3 regions of the Peribacillus sp. NPDC096447 genome follow, and region 1 is predicted to be linked to each of the others. Evidence: predicted binding sites of a transcription regulator. Region 1 holds the regulator's gene; each other region holds the start of a gene.
The links. Region 1 encodes LexA, which represses DNA repair genes until DNA is damaged. Its sites were predicted from a motif close to CGAACATATGTTCG; they were not measured.
Positions count from the first base shown of each region.

Region 1 (5,155 bases):
CCTTTGATGGCCAGCTCCAATTGCTGTGCTAACTCAGGATGTGCTTCTTTGTAATTTTTGAACAATTCATTCCAAGCTTCTTCTTTTTGAGCGCCTGCATCAACAACAGCTTCATTGAAGTGTGAATACACTTCTTCCGGAACATGGAAGTCCTCTTCGAATGTCCATTTATATGCTTCTTTTGTCAATTTAAGCTCATCTGCACCAAGCGGAGCGCCGTGAACAGCGGATTTACCTGAACGGTTTGGTGAACCGTAACCAATAACCGTTTTCACTTCGATTAATGTTGGGCGTGCATCGTCGGTTTTCGCTTCTTCAATCGCTTTAGCAATTTCCTGAAGATCATTTCCATCCTCAACGCGGATATATTGCCATCCATAAGATTTGAACCGGTCTGCTACGCTTTCACTAAATGATTGACTTAAGTCGCCGTCAAGGGAAATATCATTAGAATCATATAAAACAACAAGTCTTCCGAGTTGTAGATGTCCAGCTAATGAAGCGGCTTCTGCAGAAACACCTTCCATTAAATCTCCATCTCCACAAATGCTATATGTATAATGATCGACCACATTATAAGAATCACGGTTATAGCTTTCTGCCAAGTGACGTTCAGCCATTGCCATTCCGACTGCCATTGCGATACCTTGTCCAAGCGGCCCGGTAGTTGCATCCACACCAGCCGTATGTCCGAATTCAGGATGTCCTGGAGTTTTACTGCCCCATTGACGGAAGCTTTTCAAATCATCGATAGATAAGCCATAGCCCGATAGATGAAGAAGGCTGTATAACAGCATAGAACCATGTCCAGCTGAAAGAACAAAGCGATCTCTATTAAACCAATCTGGATTTTTTGGGTTATGGTTCATATATTCGGTCCATAGTTTATACGCCATCGGCGCTGCACCCATTGGCATACCTGGATGGCCGGAATTAGCCTTTTCAATTGCATCAATTGATAATGTACGAATCGTATTGATAGAAAGTGCATCTAATTTATCTAACATATTGTAAAAACATCCCTTCCTGTAATGTACCTCTTTATATTATAGTGACAAGCATAATATCACAACTAAAATCACTATTTACTGCCTCAATATTAAAATTTTCTAGAAATAAGAGAAGCCCCTATTTAGATTAAACTAAATAGGAGAATACATACATGCATGCACTCCCTTTTTACTCCTAAATGCTAATAGGATCCTCGTTCCATGAGTGGAATTCAAGCATTAATGTAAGTTTCTTTTTTCTTTTATATTTTTTATCTTTTGAGGAGTTACGTCATTACCTTCTGGATCAACGACTTTCACATGCTCCAACGTATCGGTCATGGACTTTCTGAATGTTTCCAAATACTCACTTCTCAATTGGGTTTGCTCTTTCGCCTCAACTTCCGTCAAACCTTCAGTCTTTGCCTTTTTAGAAAGTTCATTAATACGGGCTATTTTTTCTTTTGATAACATAATTTCGCTCCTTCATAATCTCCGGATATTGTCATGGTATTAAAAAAAAAGCGAAATTACAAGTTCTAAGATTGACTTTCCTTTTTATTCAGTTGATGTTCGAGAAAACGCCTGTTCACAGTAGCCTTGGAAACATTGTATCCAAAGCCCCTTAAAGTGGCTGCGATTTCTGCAAATGTCAATCCATTGGCCCGAAGTTTAATAATTTCTTCAATAGGAATTTCCATACGGTCCCTTCCAGTGGAATTCCTTTGATTCTGAAGGTTTTTTTGAGGACGGTACCCTTTTTCAACGGCTCTTATCATCCCGCGCTTTATTTTAAGATTATGTAGTTTCCTTTGGTATTCTTCTACAATACCGACTATCTGGATGACCATGGCATCCGAATCCGATAACTCAAGCTCCCCGTCATGAGAGAGCGTATAAATTTTCACATCTTCTTTAAGGATGACATGGAAAAGGGCTATTTTGGCATTCCCTCTTCCCAGCCTTGTTTCATCCTGGATTAATAGTATTTCAGCTTCTTTAGTTTTAAATAGTTCGAGCATGTCAAAAATGCCATCCCGATTCAACTCATAACCACTTGCCTGTTCTTTTATTATGGAAATGACTTCAACATCCATCTTTTCTGCCAATTTGACTAACTCATCTTCCTGCCTTGCCAATGATGTTTCCTGTGACTCTTTTTCTGTGCTGACCCTACAATAGATTACCGCCTTCATAATACCCTACCTTCACTACTTACTGCTCACTGGCCAAATTCTGGACAATTTCTTCCCCTTTAACCGGTATGACGATGACTTGACCAGGTTTAATTGTATCCGCCCTGACTCCATTATGCTCTTCTATCCAACCAATGAATTCTTTTTTTGTCAAATTTGCTTCTTCATATTCTTCGGCGATTCCCCATAGGGTATCACCTTCACTTACTTCTATAGAAAGGAAATTCTTTTTTGGATCATTGTTCAATGTACAAGAGAATAAAATTGAAAAGATGAATACTGATCCCGCTAATAGAATCGTATAAATATAATTTTTGTATAAATTTTTCATAAATATCCCTCCAAAGCGAATGTTCGTTCGTATGTTATGGTCAAATTATAATACGAACGTTTGTTTCAGTCAACAACAAAATTCGAACTTATGTTTGTATAGAGTTGGGGGCCATGCTATAATGTAGCAAAGAACATTGGGGAAGAGGTGCACAAATGACTAAACTATCAAAACGGCAGCAAGATATTCTTGATTTCATTAAAGAAGAGGTCCGCCAAAAAGGGTATCCACCTTCCGTACGGGAGATTGGCGAAGCAGTGGGACTTGCTTCAAGTTCAACAGTACACGGACATTTATCACGCCTTGAAAGCAAAGGCCTGATTAGACGTGACCCAACCAAGCCAAGGGCCATTGAAATAATGAATTTGGAGGAAGCGAACAATATTCCCAAAGTCAATGTCGTGAACGTGCCGTTACTTGGAAAAGTAACAGCGGGAATGCCGATAACGGCCATTGAGAACATAGAAGAATACTTTCCGCTTCCCGAAAGCATGGTTCCACATGATGACCATGTATTCATGCTGGAAATCATGGGTGAAAGTATGATCGAAGCAGGAATTCATGATGGGGATTATGTCATCGTGAAACAACAAAGCAATGCCAATAATGGAGATATCGTCGTGGCCATGACGGAAGATGATGAAGCCACTGTAAAACGATTCTTTAAGGAACCGGATTACATAAGGCTTCAGCCTGAGAACTCGAATATGGAACCAATTATTTTACGAGATGTTTCGATACTTGGAAAAGTAATAGGCTTATATAGACAAATACACTAAAAGCGCTAACCGCGCTTTTTTTGTTTGTTTAATTTATGTCCCGAATTCTCTCAATATGCATATGGAAGAGTAGATATTGATATATTTTTTAATAGAATCAGGTTTTCATGGGAATTTAAACATCCTTTATTACGGATGGAAGTTATACTATTTCCTAATATTTACTTTGGTAACAATCTGATTACAATAAAAAAGAGAGCTTAAACTACCGCTCCCAGTTAAAATTCACTTCACTCGTAATCTTTGGTTCACTTTAATGAGATTAAGATCAACCAAGCCATTCCACTGTTGAATCTGCACTTGTGTAGAACCGTATGCTTTTGCAAGCGCAGAGACGGTATCCCCTTTTTGGACAATATGATAAACCTCTTCAATGCTTGCATCATATTTTGTTAAACCGCTTGTTTCGATAAGGTTCACCAGTTTTTCAATATATTTGGGATCCGAGGCGTACCCCGCATCGAATATTGCTTTGAGTGCTTTTCTGTAATCTTTTTCTCCAATGACAGCTGTATAAAGACTTCTATTCCATGAAGTCCCCTTTACATATAAATTGGCAAGATCTCGAAGACTTTCTTCCCAAGATGGGTATTTTCTGAATTTGTTCCATACTTGAACGGGCACACCATTGACATATTCCATTGTCTGAATAATGATAGACTCACCCTTGAAGTCACCTTTTGTACCGAATATATTTTTTCCTTTGCTTGCTAATAAACTTGTCCCATATCCACTCTCCAAACAAGCTTGTGCAATGACAACAGAAGGTAATATTTTAAACTCCTGTTGAATTTTCTGGGCATAGGGAGCAATTTCCTTAATAAATGTTTCCTTGCTCATTAGAACCTCCCATTAAATGGTATTACTTTATTTTTCACTGTTTATCTTCATTCTTATCGTATTCTCATCTATGAAAAAGGTTACAGCAAGTCCCGCACAAAAGGTTCTGATGTTTGGCTAATTGTTTTTATTATAGATTATGGCTCGCTCCGCGTATTATTTATCCATTTCCCCACCAACCAGGAAAAGCCGCCAATCCATATAATTAAATGGATTGACGGCTTTTTAAATTGAACACTGGAAATCTACAAAACTTGTCTATAACTTTTATTAATTCATTTTAAATTTGTAATCATTGTATAAAACCTTGATGAAAAACAAAAATTAATTTTGAAAACTTCATTTCAAGGTGGTGAAATCATGGACTACCCAACCATCCATACAAACTTTTGGGATGCAGTGATAGCCATTCCTACCATCATGATTCTTACTCAACTTATTAAGGTCATGTTTCATATTCATCCAAAATTCATCCCTGCCATCGCTTTGGGTCTTGGCTTGTTCATTTCCATTTTCATCAGTCATCGTCATCACTTGGTTTCAGGAATTTTCATGGGCTGGTTTTATGGCTATGCAAGCATAGGCAATTATGCTGCACTCAAAACTGGTATTTTGTCTTATAGAGAATCCTATAAAAAGACGGATTAAACCTATACAGGTTGTCTCTCGCTGCAATTCAGCAATCTTTTTATTAAACACTAAAACCCATGTTAACATCCCATTACACACATCCAAAAAACCCCTTCTCAATTAAGAGAAGGGATCAATTTGTCGGGAAAAGTAAGTTATCCTTTATGTTTTTTACACTCCTGACTAGCCGAGCAGGCTTGGCAGACAGTCGGCGGAAAGGAAGCGGATTTTCTGCAATCGACTGGATCTTTTTTAAAAGAAAAGACTTGAGGCAAACTCAGAAATTTGTCTACAGTCTGATACCCTCTCAAAGAAGAGAAGGCATTTCACTATTTCTCAATATAGACCGAACGAATCAGCGTCCGGGTTCTTTCAATACCATACACATTT
Region 1 covers NZ_JBIWEV010000003.1:515,949-521,103, forward strand. Annotated here, with positions in the region: gene tkt (transketolase) at 1-1,007, opposite strand, end outside; gene ACIQZD_RS13750 (DUF896 domain-containing protein) at 1,230-1,463, opposite strand; gene ACIQZD_RS13755 (YneB family resolvase-like protein) at 1,529-2,185, opposite strand; gene yneA (cell division suppressor protein YneA) at 2,205-2,516, opposite strand; gene lexA (transcriptional repressor LexA) at 2,672-3,295, shown strand; gene ACIQZD_RS13770 (glucosaminidase domain-containing protein) at 3,521-4,135, opposite strand; gene ACIQZD_RS13775 (hypothetical protein) at 4,496-4,783, shown strand; gene ACIQZD_RS13780 (esterase/lipase family protein) at 5,095-5,155, opposite strand, start outside.

Region 2 (5,155 bases), on a different contig from region 1:
TGATGCCGATTTCCTTTAAATAATCAGTTAAATCCTCAGACATCTTTTTCGTCAAGGTCGTTATGAGCACACGCTCGTTCTTTTTGACGCGCTCCTGTATTTCACCGATCAAGTCATCTATTTGCCCTTCAATCGGCCGCACTTCCACCGTCGGATCCAGCAATCCGGTAGGACGGATGATCTGCTGAACCATTTCCGGCGTATGTTCGAGTTCATATGGTCCCGGAGTTGCCGAAACGAATATGGATTGATGGACCTTTTTTTCAAATTCCTCAAATCTTAGCGGGCGGTTGTCTTTCGCAGACGGCAGACGGAAGCCATGATCGACGAGCACTTGCTTACGCGCCTGATCTCCATTGAACATTCCGCGGATTTGCGAGAGGGTTACGTGTGATTCATCCACGACCAATAGGAAATCCTCTGGAAAGTAATCCATTAAAGTGTATGGTGTCGCACCTGAGGGACGAAGCGTCAAATGGCGGGAATAGTTCTCGATCCCTGAACAAAAGCCCATTTCCCGCATCATTTCCAGATCATAACGGGTCCGCTGCTCCAAGCGCTGCGCTTCAAGGAGTTTTTCATCTTCCCTTAATTCCTTCAATCGCTCTTCCAGTTCCGTTTCGATATTTTGAATGGCTATCCGCATTTTCTCTTCGCGGGTTACGAAGTGGGAAGCCGGGAAAATGGCGATATGATCTCGTTCACCGGTAATTTCGCCAGTCAGGGCATCGACTTCACGAATACGGTCAATCTCATCCCCGAAAAACTCGACCCGTACGCAATGTTCATCACGTGAGGCGGGGAAAATTTCGACCACGTCGCCGCGAACGCGGAAGGTCCCCCGTTGGAAAGCAATATCATTACGTTCATATTGAATATCCACGAGTCTGTGCAGCAAGGCATTCCGGTCTATCTCCATGCCTGTTCGGAGGGAAACAACCATCTCCCGGTACTCTTCAGGAGAACCAAGTCCATATATGCATGAAACACTGGCAATGATGATGACATCTTTCCTTTCGAACAAAGACGAGGTTGCCGAGTGACGCAGTTTATCGATTTCATCATTGATGCTTGCATCTTTTTCGATGAATGTATCCGTGGATGGAACATAAGCCTCTGGCTGGTAGTAATCATAATAGCTAACGAAGTACTCAACGGCATTATTAGGGAAGAACTCTTTGAACTCACTGTAAAGCTGCCCTGCCAACGTTTTATTGTGGGCAATGACAAGAGTCGGTTTATTGATTCTTTGAATCACATTGGAAACGGTGAACGTTTTCCCTGTCCCCGTTGCCCCCAATAACGTCTGCATTTCCTTGCCTTCCTTAATCCCTTCGACCAGCATTTCAATTGCTGCCGGCTGATCTCCTTGAGGAGAGTATTTTGAGACTAACTCAAACTTATCCTTCACCAAGCATAGCCTCCTATTGAAATATTTTTATATGAAAACGGGACATGCCTATATCCCTTCTATTTATTCCGGTTTGATAAAGCATATATACACATTCTACCACAATAGCCTTAAAACAAACCAGCAATAAGCGAACATCCATTCTATTTTTGTTTTATGGACTTCATGATGTGATGAGGGGGATGACAAGATTGGGTACAAAAAAAGCACCTTTTGTGTCAGGCGCTCTTGGATGTACGTTTCATCATTCTTTTTGATAACCAAAATCCCACTGTAAGGGATAAGGCATCGACGATGATCAATAAGTTTGTATGCGTATAACCTTTATATGCGGAAGCTGTAATCAAGGCAACAGTTAAAACAAGGCCCACGACATTGTTATAGGTGACTCTTGAAAATAGCATGACAAGTAGACAAGGAAGGAAAAGGGCAGAAAGAATTTTAATCATTTTTTCATCTCCTTTATAAGAGAAAAATAGAGTAGTTTCAGTTTAAATGATTATCAAGTTTTTTGCCAATCAATTTCCCACTTGGTTTTCAAGGCATCATCAGAACAACAATCCACACATCCATCAATTATGCCCATTAAAAAAAAGAGGCAAACCCCTTTAAAGGGAAGTTTGCCTCTTTTTTAGTCCAATCAATATGGATCCGCTTCATGTCCTTTACTAACGGCGTCCTCAGGGTTATCCGTCCCACCAAGTGGTTTTGAAGATTCCGTATGTTCAGAAGCCGAGGCCAGTCCCTCTTTCAATCTGCGGCCATACTCTTCATCGGCCTCTTCGGCAAGTGCTATCATTTTTTCCTGAATGCGCTTGTCAGCAGGAGCCAATGCCGCCACTAAATTGGAAATTAAATCGTCCTTTTCCCAATCCTCGAATTCACGGAATGTTTCACCGGCCTGTTTCGTATTGTTTTGGCGATCGATTGTCTCACGAACAAGTTTCCCTTCCACCATAGGTGTATACTCCTTGCCCGTCTGCTTGGCTTCTTTCAAGCCGCCGACAGTTGATGGTTCGTAGTTGATGTGGGGGCTTTGGCTGCCTCTGCCAACTTCATATTGCATCTGTCCGCCAGTCTGATTCGTGGCTGTTCGTTTCTTCGGAGCATTGATCGGCAATTGAAGATAATTCGCTCCAACACGGTGACGTTGTGTATCGGAATAAGAGAATGTACGTCCCTGTAACATCTTGTCATCAGAAAAGTCCAGTCCATCCACTAGGACACCTGTGCCGAATGCAACCTGTTCGACTTCAGTGAAATAGTCTTCAGGGTTTTTATTCAATACCATCGTTCCGACATGCAGCCAAGGGAACTCATCTTTCGGCCAGATCTTCGTATCATCCAGCGGATCAAAATCCAACTCAGGGTGATCATCATCACTCATGATCTGTACGTTGAGATCCCATTCAGGATAGTCCCCGCGTTCGATCGCTTCATATAGATCCTGTGTGGCATGATTGAAATTCGTAGCTTGAATTTCATTTGCCTCTTGTTGTGTCAGGTTCTTGATCCCTTGTTTCGGTTCCCAATGATACTTGACAAGCACTGCTTTCCCTTCCTCATTCACCCATTTATAAGTATTGACCCCTGACCCCTGCATCATGCGGTAGTTAGCTGGTATGCCCCATGGGGAAAACACAAAGGTAACCATATGGAATGTTTCAGGCGAACTCGCGCAAAAATCAAAAATCCTCCTGCCGTCCTGAATATTCGTGACCGGATCCGGTTTGAAGGCATGAATCAAATCCGGGAATTTCATGGCATCACGGATGAAGAAAATTTTCAAGTTATTGCCTACAAGATCCCAGTTGCCATCTTCCGTATAAAATTTAACGGCAAATCCCCTGGGATCACGTAATGTTTCCGGGGACGTCCCTCCATGAATAACAGATGAGAATCTCACGAATACCGGGGTTTTTTTACCTTCTTCCTGAAAAACCTTCGCTCTCGTATATTTTGAAATAGGCTCGTCCCCCGCTTTACCGGTCGGAACGAAATAACCATGTGCACCTGCACCACGGGCATGCACGACCCGTTCAGGAATGCGCTCCCTATCGAAGTGGCTGATTTTTTCCAGGAAATCATAGTTCTCAAGTGTACTAGGACCCCTGTTCCCTACAGTTCTAATACTCTGGTTATTCGTTACCGGGTGCCCTTGCCTGTTCGTTAATGTTTCTTTCGATTCATCATTTATTTTTTTAGATTTATCAGACAAAAAAATCCCTCCTCTGTTAATAAAATCCACAATACTACTATACATTCCCCTATTCCCTATATTTCACTCCTCAATCTTGGAATTTAATTGAAATTAGTTAAAAAGTACTTTTCCCCCATGTATCGATGAGCATATTTCTGGCCAATAACAACTGGTCTGAATCATATAATGATAAGAAAGCTTTGAAGCATTTAGTAGAAAAGTGGAGTGAGCATACCCATTTTTGTATATGTCAACAGCACACCATTATAATGAGCTAAGGATAAAAAATTCAAAAAGCGGGGTGCCTTCATTGGACGAATCAATATTAGGAAGACTTGGCAGGATGATGACGGGAAAAGTCAATCATTGGGTTGTCATTGCTGTATGGATAATTGCAGCAATCGGATTAACCATCACATTGCCTGCCGTTAATGATCGAACAGCAAATAATGCCGCTGACTTGCCTGAAGACTCACCTTCCGTCGTAGCTGATGAACTTATTAAAGAAGAGTTTCCAAATTCCTCTGGAATACCTGCCCTGCTTACATGGCATCGGGAAGGTGGACTGACAGAGGCCGACTTGGCCGAAATCCAGTACCTTTCCAAGAAACTGACAGATAGCCCATTGACACAGCAATCTTTTTTACCGCCGCTTCATGAAATTCCATTGCCTGCTCTTCAAGGATCGGTTTCAGAAGATGGAACGACTTTCGTACAGCCGCTTTTCTTTAAAGAAAAGACCGAGACTGAAATTCTTGAAAAAAATCTTGAAAGCATTAATGAAACAGTATCGGAACGCATTGGATCGGACCCATTCAAGGTCCCGACAGATTCAGACGAATTATCACTTCGAGTGACAGGCCCTGTAGGGATATCCGTCGATGCAACGGGATTATTTTCGGGTGCTGATTTCAAATTGCTATTAGCGACAGTAATACTTGTACTTGTCGTATTATTACTCATTTACCGTTCCCCGCTTTTAGCCATCATTCCTTTAATCGGAGTAGGCTTCGCCTATATTGTCACAAGCCCGATCCTTGGATTCATGGCTGATCACGGTTGGATTACAGTCGATTCACAGGCCATTTCGATCATGACCGTATTATTATTCGGTGCCGGAACGGATTATTGTCTATTTTTAATTTCGCACTACAGAAGTGAATTAAGAAATCATGAAAGCAAACGGAAAGCCATGATCGCCGCATTTAAAGATTCATCAGGCGCCATTGCGATGAGCGGCCTTACAATCGTCATCTCGCTGCTAACATTGCTTGTAGCGAAATACGGAGCCTACCACCGTTTCGCTGTACCATTCAGCTTGTCCATTTTAATCATGATGCTGGCAGCTTTAACACTTGTACCGGCATTGCTTTCTGTATTCGGAAGGGCTTCCTTCTACCCAATCGTTCCGCGTACACCAGAAATGGAAGAAACACGGGCCAAGAAAAAGGGAAAAGCCGTCAAAAAGCATAAAGAAGGCCGCATCGGTAACTGGATTGGTCATATCGTCACAACCAAGCCATGGACCGTCATTCTTACATGCT
Region 2 covers NZ_JBIWEV010000004.1:268,195-273,349, forward strand. Annotated here, with positions in the region: gene uvrB (excinuclease ABC subunit UvrB) at 1-1,411, opposite strand, end outside; gene ACIQZD_RS15705 (CsbA family protein) at 1,630-1,860, opposite strand; gene ACIQZD_RS15710 (catalase) at 2,052-3,674, opposite strand; gene ACIQZD_RS15715 (MMPL family transporter) at 3,922-5,155, shown strand, end outside.
Region 2: the regulator LexA is predicted to act here: its motif matches at 1,543-1,556, upstream of uvrB (excinuclease ABC subunit UvrB).

Region 3 (5,155 bases), on a different contig from region 1:
TTTCATCAAAAATGTAAACGGATGGTTTCCAAGTCATCCAATCTTCGGATGCAGGAATCAAAAAATACGAACAGATAAGGATTAACGATAATTTTGATAAAATTTTCATTTACATCCCCCAATTTAATGTTTTTCTATATTTTACCTGAAGATATTGATCAATAGGCATATTAATTGCACATTTTTCACCTGTGACCTGAAATAATTGTATAAATTCACCACTTTACTAGTTTCAGTTTTATAGTGTATTAGATATAATAGATTAATAAACAAAAAAGCCTATTCACTTTGCCGGAAGTGGATAGACTTTTTCGAAATGGTGGTGAGCAAATGGATAAAGATACTGTAGTTGCAGTCTGTGCACTGCTATCAGTAATAGTTTCCATAATCGGACTTGTAGTATAAGTATACTGGCTTAAGGTGCGCCAACACCTTAAGCTTTTTTTTTATGTTAATATTAATATTAATGTTAATTACATTATGCGGTTTTTTTGGCCCACTTGCAAGTATTTACTGGAATACTAATATAGTTACACACTAATCCACTGTAACAGTCAGTTAAATTACTTGACCATATTGTCTTAACTCCACCTTAAAACGCAGTTGTAGTCCCTAAATTATATTTTTAATTGATTAATTTTAAAAAGGTAAATTATCCTTTATTATAGGGTGTACTTTTCTTACTAAATCTGTAATGTCATTTTCTCCGTTGTAAACAACACTAACAATTTGAAAGTCGTTTGGATAGCGAACAGAGTTTTTTATCTTTTGTATCCACTCATAAGCTGATATAGCAGCAGTCCATTCCGGTTCTTTTCTAAAGTCAGTTGTTATTACTGAACAACTTCCGGACTGTAAGAACTTAGCACCGTTCGCAAACAATTGAACCTCAATCTGAATTTCCATTTATATACTCCTAAATCTCTGTGCCTTTTCCTTCCTGAATTTTAAAAGGGCTTTTTTTAATCCTCAACGATCACACTAATAATTTCATTAAATTTAATTTTCTTGTAGGAACTATCTTTCTTCTGAATACTTAACTCTATCGTGACAGGATCAATATACACACAGAATCCATGCAGTTCAATTGGATCTCCCTCGTTATACAATCTAAAGCTTATCGGTAAATGATATTCCATTGCATAATGAATATTGTTTTCAAATTCTTCAACCTGGTATTCATCTAGGACAGGTTTTTTATTTAAGAAATAATCGTCCTTATCCTTTCTTTTTTGTAATGCTTTATGTTCTGGTAACATCAATGCTGCTTTCCATTTAATGATTCCTCTATCACGAATTGTACCCATTAGAAGGATCCCTCCTTTTCATTTATTATATACGAACTAGTGTTCCTGTAGGAAGGAGGAAAAAATGAAAGAACGGAAGCCGCGTTTTCCGCGCAGCTTCCGTCCCGATCTTCCGGACAACTAACTCAAATACCGATTTCGGATGACCCCCATGTGATGAATCTCGTGTCCTGCGATGCCGTACGCGAGGGCACGCGCCGTAATGCTTGCGTTGTTGGCTGTGCCTTTGCGGGACCACGCCTCCGCCGGTAACCCGCGCAGAAGTGTGATCGTCGATTGCCGTACGGCCCGGTAGTCTTCGGCCAATTGCGCGGTTGTCCAGCTTCCGAAAGGAGGCATGAACAATTCCTGGTCGAAACCGGACAGAGGCGTCTGGTCCCCTCTTGCGAACCGGAGCAGGCGGTAGGTCATGACGCGTTCTCCGTCTGCGATGTGGCCCACGACTTCTTTCAGCGTCCATTTTCCTTCCGCATACCGATACGCGCCATTGCTTTCGGTCAACGATGCCAGCAGCTCGGTCATTTGCTTTTCCTGGGCGAGCAGAATGTCGATGATGTTGCCATCCGGCACCAACCGGATATACTCTCCGAAGTCCCCGGCATATTCTTCTTCTGACGGTCTTTGATTCATGCGTAATCACCTCTCTATGGAGTTATAGAAAATTAAAATGCTCTTTCCAATGCTCTACCGCGATTTTTTTGCAAATTTCGTAATTTCGGCATGTATAATGAATTCGCGAAAGGATAAAACTTTCCTTCCAATAATTGTACGAAGACACAAAGATAAGTACATTGGGGACATGAATTTGAGTACATAGAGTTATTAATCCACTCAAAACCGCACCAATTCAATCTCTAACTGTTTTGAGATACAAAATCGAGTACATTATATACAGTCATATAAATTTATCTGTAAACACAAAGGGGAAGGCAATATATATACCCTCCCCTTTTTCGAACACAACTTATTTTTTTAATCTTCTTGATTATTTTTGTGATCCTTAATGAACTAACGCACCCGTTAGTTGATTAAGGATTATTTGGATTGCGATCAATAAACTCCTCGATTTCATGTTCTTTTAACCTATAGACAAGGTCGAAATAATCAAATTCTGAAAGGGCACCTTTTTTTCTCCACTTTTGCATTTCTTTATAGTGTAAACTTATAAAATAGCTTTCCACATCTCTTCTTGAAATACCCTGTTTCTTTGCCATTTCAGCAATAGAAAGACCCTCTTTCCAGTATTGGTCATATTCCTTCTTATTAACTTTTAGCAAATTATAGATTGGTTCATAATCATAGTGGAGTTGATAAATTACTTTCCCTTCTTGATTATTATTTTCTTCTGCTTGAACACTTTGTGAAAAAGTTAAAAATACTGCACTTAAAAGAAGTACTCTTTTCAAAGTTACCTTCAACACCATTTTAAAACCCCTCTTTTATATTAGTTCTTATTTATTGTGTGGGGTTCTATCTATTTTATGTCCCTTATTTTTAAAAAGTTGAATAGCCTACTTTATCTATCCTGCCTCTTTAGTTTCTTAAAAGAAAAAGCTGCATTAAAGACAGCTCTGATCTTCAGCTAACGCACCCGTTAGTTCATTAAGGCTTATTGTAGAGTTGGCACAAACTGCGAAATTATGAAACCTAATTTAATCAGCAACATATTTAGTTAGCTCATTCAATTCTTTGTCATTAATATACCGATGTTTGTATGCAATCACACTATATTTAGTATATTTTTCTCCTGGTATACGAATAGTCATTTGAATTAACTTAAATGGTGGGTTGCCGGGTCCCTCATATCCAATTACATGTAATGACACATCATATGTATCATTTTGAATATCTCTTGAAATTTTTTCAATTCTATTAAATGTGAATAATTGACGATCACCGTGTTTTTCCATAACTTCAAGAATGGTTCCACCAAGATATCTTAAAAAAGCTAATTCCATAATGGAAGGTGGCTTGTTTTGAGGAATTGTTTCAATTGTGTTTTTTGCTTCAGTAGCACTACTAGAAGAGATGAAAAGGATAAGAAAGATTAAGACTATTTTTTTCATTATAAAGTCTCCTTGTGAATTATTATCTTATTTTTCACAAGAAAATAGGTTCTATCCATAAAATTCTTTATTGCACATTTCGAATACACAATACTTGTTGAACTAACCTGCCCCTATAGTTCCATAAGAATAACGGTTAAACTTTTTTCAAATCGGTACGACTTTATTGTAAATTAAACACCTATAAGAATAAAGAAAGCCTACGATCCTTGCTATTTAAGGAAGTAGGCTTTCTTTTATTTCAGTTATTTTTTTTCTCTATTTTTTAAATGGAATTTTTGGTTCTTCGTCTTTATATCGAGAATAAGTCGTCGCTCCGTCGTTTTCCATATTAGAGCATTGGTCATTATCGCAAAAAAAGAGATAGGTCTGCTTATCAGTACGAACACTTACCTCAAAATAGTAGGGGAACATTCCCCCTTTATTTTTATCCATACTTCTATCAATAGCAATGATATTCTCTTTTTCTGCTATCTTTTTATAATCTTCACTCTCAACTGTTTTCAGCACCATTTCACTTAAAATAGCCTGTTCACTTTCGGACGGTTTATAGGCTTGTTCCAAAAAATACCATCTTCCAAATAAAACAAATTAATCCCTATACTGATTATCAATACTGTAACTAAAATCTTATTCTTCATATATCCCTATACCTTTGGCTATCTCGATAGTCCCCACCGCCTGTAATTCATTTAAACGACTTAAACTCTCTTCTTTATTAAAAGAACTATGCCAACGATAATCATATTGATCTAATATACGGTAATGGTTACTAATCAAATTTTGTTGCAAACGAAAATCCCCTCTATACTCGATTTCTTTCCACCATATCTTACCACCCATTGTTTTTTCTTTAGGCGTACCACCATTTTTGCTAGCAATTAACTGAACAAAATCAACTGGATTGTCACCAATTGATGATATCAACAATTGGCTATGATTAAACAAAGCACAAAATGCAACAACGGTGGTCCAATTGGCTTCTGTTCTTCTTTTTTCAATTTGAACTAGTGTTTTTTTTGAAATCCCTAGAATTTCAGACATCTTATCTTGAGAAAAACTTTGTTCTGTTCGGACAAGTTTCATTTTTTCTGATATTAAATTGATGAATTCTTCTTTTTCCATATATACTAAATACTCCTTTTTAGTGTAAATTTACACTAATAGTATTATTTTTCAATAAAAAAATACCCTTTTTGAATAAAAAGCAACTTTAAAACACGAAGAAAAAAGCAAGAAATAACCTTGCTCTAAATAAGTTTGAAATGGGAATATTTCTTAATTAACGCTTGCTGAACTAATGTACGAAGACACAAAGATGAGTACATTGGGGACATGAATTTGAGTACATAGAGTAATTAATCCACGCAAAACCGCACCAATTCAATCTCTAACTGTTTTGAGATACAAAATCGAGTACATTATATACAATCATATAAATTTATCTGTAAACACAAAGTGGAAGGCAATATCTATACCTTCCCCTTTTTCGAACACAACTTATTTTTTTAAAATTCTTGATTATTTTTGTGATCCTTAATGAACTAAAGCACCCGTTAGTTCATTAAGAAAAGCGATTCTTATTAAAGAATCGCGCCCGATTGTGGAAGATCACAATTTAAATTAGAGTTATTATTCATTAATTGAAACTGCAGAAATAAAAAAGAAACTAAAATGACATGCAAAAAAACAGGGAATATTTTGCATTATTTCTTCCTTTTTTTATTACTCAACCATCTTTGTATTTACATAGCCAAGTAGAATCACATAACCAATTATCAT
Region 3 covers NZ_JBIWEV010000009.1:44,124-49,278, reverse strand. Annotated here, with positions in the region: gene ACIQZD_RS23335 (hypothetical protein) at 1-109, opposite strand, end outside; gene ACIQZD_RS23330 (hypothetical protein) at 640-906, opposite strand; gene ACIQZD_RS23325 (YolD-like family protein) at 963-1,307, opposite strand; gene ACIQZD_RS23320 (DinB family protein) at 1,428-1,937, opposite strand; gene ACIQZD_RS23315 (hypothetical protein) at 2,336-2,731, opposite strand; gene ACIQZD_RS23310 (hypothetical protein) at 2,960-3,373, opposite strand; gene ACIQZD_RS23305 (hypothetical protein) at 3,632-3,937, opposite strand; gene ACIQZD_RS23300 (helix-turn-helix transcriptional regulator) at 4,004-4,498, opposite strand; gene ACIQZD_RS23295 (DUF3784 domain-containing protein) at 5,099-5,155, opposite strand, start outside.
Region 3: the regulator LexA is predicted to act here: its motif matches at 1,340-1,353, upstream of ACIQZD_RS23325 (YolD-like family protein).